DNA from 2 places in the Bacillus sp. URHA0034 genome. Region 2 is predicted to be linked to the other one. Evidence: riboswitches for the same ligand, from Rfam matches in the RefSeq annotation. Region 2 holds a riboswitch; the other holds the start of a gene.

Region 1 (2,407 bases), 210 kb from region 2:
AATAAAAACCTAAAACTAACGATAATGGCATTAGTCTTAGGTTTTGCCTGATTTAACAGTAACAATCCTATAATATAAAAATTAAATTAATAAAATCTTAACATCAAATAAAAAGACAAGCAATAATTAAAAGAACGACAGATAGGAAAATCGTCCCTTGTTAGTTTTTAGGGAGGAGTCTTTGGATTAACGATTTGGGTTTCTTACGGAATTTTTCAACCATGAATTGGAATCCGTACATAAGGACGGATTTTGCCATAAACAAGATTCCCATTTGATAATGCTTTAATCTTATGAGTGAAACAATTCCCATCCTTTTTAGAATAAACATTCCGGGATAAGAAAATAAAAAGTCCGTGACCAAGTTCACGATTATATAACGAAAAAAGTTCCCAAATGTAAACTTTAAAATCCAAATCGAACCAATCATAAACGGTCCTAAAAGGAAAGGCAATTCCCCCATTGTATTGGGAATTAGTTTATCGTAAAATTTCCACCATACTCTCTTTTTGGCCACTACGCTTTCCACAGATATCCAAGCCATCATAAAAAAGGATGCTGGTAAAAAGCGCTTAAAGTTTCTTTTTCCGAGCATTGGCAATGACATCCATGGAACTATCAATAACACGAGTAACAACATTTTATTATATTTCATCTATAGCCATTCCTTTTTTATTTTTAATATGCGCCATACCCAGTGGTATTATTTACTATTTTGGAAATTACTTCTATAAATTTTTTCAAAATAATGTCATTGACCCATGTTTTTTTTTATAATAATATATTAGTTTGCAAGTATTCTAATTTAACGTGGTTCGAGAACCTCCCACGTAAAAAAACTAAGGAGAAATGAATATGGAGAAATTTGCGCAGCCGGAAAGTACAAATGCCTCAACAGGCAGAGTGCATAGCAATGTGCAAGGAATCGTCGTTAATGGGATTATTGCAGCGTTGTATATTGCAGTTTCAGCGTTGATTCAACCGTTCGGGTTTACCCAAGTACAGTTCCGTATATCGGAGATGTTTAATCACTTAGTCGTATTTAATAAAAAGTACATTTACGGGATTGTTTTAGGGGTATTTTTGACGAACTTATTTTTCTCGCCAATGAAGGCTTACGATTTGATTTTCGGAGTAGGCCAATCAGTGATTGCTTTAGTCATTACGATTTTATGTTCACGATTCATTAGAGAAATATGGGCTAGAATGGTAGTCAATACCCTTATTTTCACGGTAACGATGTTCTTAATTGCACTTGAACTTCATTTAGCATTTGATCTGCCTTTCCTATTCACATGGCTGACAACCGCTATTGGTGAATTAGTTGTGATGGCTGTCGGAATGCCGGTCATGTATGTCCTCAATAAACGAATCCATTTTGAAAAAATGGTTTAATTGTAAACGAAGGGTTGCCGCTTTTTGTGGCAGCTCTTTTATTTTTGAATGGAAATCGTGGCAAGGGTAGAAGTAATACATCAGGTTTTCTCGAGATTAAGCAGATAGATGGCAATTAAATTTTCAAAAAATTATAATATTTAGGTAAGTATTTTAATTTAAACCGATATATTTATCATTAAGCATCATTACAACAATCAGGAATAAACATCAATCATTGACTAAAGGGGGAAAATGGGATGGTTCAACGTCCAGAAGCGAGTGAGTTTCCTAAGTATTACCAGCCATATGTAAAGTTAGTTCCAGATGGGGACTTCATTGAGATTTTGAAGGAGAACTTGGAGAACACTACAGCCTTAGCTGATCGTATATCAGAGAAAGATGGGCAGTCTCGATATGCTCCAGGTAAGTGGAGTATCAAGGAGGTCCTTGGTCATATGACGGACACCGAACGGATTATGAGCTATCGTCTGCTGCGAGTCGGCCGCGGCGATCAAACACCACTTGCTGGTTTCAATGAGAACGACTATATTGCTGCATCTAACTTTAATACGTTGTCGGTTAAACAAATCTTGGAAGACTTCACAGCTGTACGCAGGGCTACCATCACACTCGTTAACAATATGCCAGATGAAGCCTGGGAGAGGATTGGCGTTGCCAACAATTCCGAAATCACTGCACGTGCCCTTGCCTACATCATAGCAGGCCACGCACTGCATCATCTTAAAATAATAAATGAACGATACCTATAGTATTAATGGTGTCAGGCACCATTATTTGGTTAAGCATAGGTGATAGAAAAAAAACCTTAATGGGTTTTCTTTTTGTTGCGAACATTTGTTCTTTGTTTTATAATTGAAATATTGGTAAGAATAGGAATTGTGTTGTTTCACTTATCCTTGTGCATACCAATGTTGTTTTATGTTCCAAACGGAAAGTGAAGTTTACCCATTAACCAAGGAGCTGATTTATTATGACATTACGTTTGATTCCCTATTTAGTGATGAATGGT
Region 2 (2,407 bases):
CTTGAAGTGAGTGAAGTAAGTATAGGAGCCCCGAAAGTTACTCCTAAGGCATATAAAGAAACAGTCCAGCCGGCAGTTGTAACTGATATTTGTAAATCCTTTGCTATGAGCGGCAGAAGCCCTACACTGATAAACTCCGTTGTTCCAATCGCAAAAGCGCTAACGGCTAATGCTAATAGAGCGAAAGTACTTCTTTTTTTATCTAACGTCATTTTTATCTCTCCTCCTAAAGTGGTGCTATTGCATGAATGATTGGTTAAAAGCAAACCTATAAAAAGAATCAAAGTGTGATATTTCAACCGGCAAATGTTATTATGGGATATATGAGCACAAAGGAAAAGTACGCACTTTAAAGTGATATAGACACTAAAAAGTACGGTAGGTACTTATTGGTGCCTATGGGGACGGAGGACTAATTGATGAAGAAAAAGAAGTACAATATATCGGTTGAGGCGACACTAGAGGTCATCGGGGGAAAGTGGAAATGCGTCATTCTTTGCCATTTAACACATGGAAAAAAACGAACAAGTGAATTAAAACGCTTGATGCCGGATATTACCCAAAAGATGTTAACGCAGCAGTTACGAGAATTAGAAGAAGACGGCGTTATTAACCGGATTGTATATAATCAAGTACCGCCCAAGGTTGAGTATGAGCTTAGTGAATATGGCAGGAGTTTGCAAGGAATTTTAGATTCCCTTTGTGCTTGGGGCGCAAACAATATCACCAGAGTGTATGGTGATCTATCAGTCTTAGAAGAGAATGTGTTAAATGATAATCTAAAGTAGGAACATGCTCTTCCGAGAGGGCATTAAATCGTTGGAATCGGTTTACCTATATTTTCTGTTTGACGTTTTTCAGCCCATTCTCTATTATATAGAGATGAGAATACCCGTACTTGAACGGGAGAGGTTCATAGCTGATACCCTCTATAAAAAACTATGGATACATGACTTTCAGCCATGTCCATATCGGACGTGGCTTTTTGTTTTTTTATCCGAGTAGTTAAAGGATCGTCAGCTGAAACTCTCTTATAAAGCGTGGGGACACATTTTTATAGGGGGTTTTTTTATGTCTGGCCGCAGCCACGAAGAAGGATTAAAGGATTTAACACTATTAGGTAATCAAGGAACTACCTATTCATTTGAATATGCACCTGAGGTTTTGGAGGCAGTGGACAATCTCCATCCAGAGCGTGATTATTTCGTGAAATTCAATTGCCCGGAATTTACTAGCTTGTGTCCGCTGACTCGTCAGCCGGATTTTGCGACAATGTATATTTCTTACGTTCCAGATAAAAAAATCGTGGAGAGCAAGTCGTTGAAGTTATACCTTTTCAGTTTTAGGAACCATGGAGATTTCCATGAAGACTGTGTAAATATCATCATGAATGATCTAATTAAATTGCTCGATCCGCGCTATATTGAGGTTTGGGGTAAATTTACGCCACGCGGTGGAATCTCCATTGACCCATGGTGCAACTATGGAAAACCAGGTACAAAATATGAGGAAATGGCAAACTACCGCTTGATGAACCATGACCTCTATCCAGAAAAAGTTGACAACCGATAAAGAGGATGTATTACTTCTAATAAACAAAAGCAGCCCTGCAAACGGCTGCTTTTGTTGTTTCAAAGGGTGCCTGACACCATTAGCAACATATCCACCTTCCTATGCGATTTATTGGTGCCTGACACCATTAGCAACATATCCACCTTCCTATGCCACTTATTGGTCCCTGACACCATTAGCAACATTTCCAACTTCCTATGCCATTTATTAGTGCCTGACACCAGCATATTCTATTTTGGGTGTCAGGCACTTTTTTACTTTTTTAATTTTTATTAAGGATAAGTTAAGGGAGGCACATGATAATAGGCTCATGAAATTAAAAATGTTTGGAGCGGGTCCGGACTGCTCCATGATCAAAGGAGTCTAGATAAATGAAAAAGTGGATTTGGATACTGATAAGTGTACTAGTTGTTGGGTATGTCGGCTATCAATGGTTTCACTCCAGAAGCAGTGTTAGTACAAGTACTACTACACAAGTTCGAACAGCTACTGTCCAAAAAGGGAAGTTGGAAGTGACGATTAGCGGTTCGGGAACAGTTGAACCTGTAACCACAGAGGATATAAAAGCAACAGCTGATAATAACGAAATCGATGAGGTGTTAGTCTCTGCTGGAGACACCGTAAGTGCTGGGGAAACATTAGTAACCTTTACGGATGACAGCGATCCAATTACAGCGCCAACTGCTGGAACGATTACCACGGTTTCGGTTGCCTCAGGAGACCGGATCAACAAAGGCATGGTGGTCGCACACCTAACCAATTACAACGATTTGCAAACAGTCGTTCAAGTCGATGAATTGGACATTCCTAAAGTGAAAAAAGACCAAACTGTAAC

Evidence for each region. A riboswitch is a leader RNA that binds a small molecule or an ion and turns the genes downstream of it on or off. The one in region 2 is predicted to bind preQ1.
Region 1: it holds a riboswitch for preQ1, as region 2 does, so the genes downstream of both, ACZ9EE_RS12200 (QueT transporter family protein) here and queF (preQ(1) synthase) in region 2, are expected to answer to the same signal.

What each region holds. Positions count from the first base shown of each region.
Region 1 is NZ_JBWCDK010000002.1:2,134,069-2,136,475, forward strand. Features, by position in the region: gene ACZ9EE_RS12195 (hypothetical protein) at 161-655, opposite strand; PreQ1 riboswitch class I at 805-849, shown strand; gene ACZ9EE_RS12200 (QueT transporter family protein) at 856-1,395, shown strand; gene ACZ9EE_RS12205 (DinB family protein) at 1,635-2,147, shown strand; gene ACZ9EE_RS12210 (VOC family protein) at 2,369-2,407, shown strand, end outside.
Region 2 is NZ_JBWCDK010000002.1:2,340,546-2,342,952, reverse strand. Features, by position in the region: gene ACZ9EE_RS13355 (MFS transporter) at 1-212, opposite strand, end outside; gene ACZ9EE_RS13350 (winged helix-turn-helix transcriptional regulator) at 420-788, shown strand; PreQ1 riboswitch class I at 903-949, shown strand; gene queF (preQ(1) synthase) at 1,072-1,572, shown strand; gene ACZ9EE_RS13340 (efflux RND transporter periplasmic adaptor subunit) at 1,944-2,407, shown strand, end outside.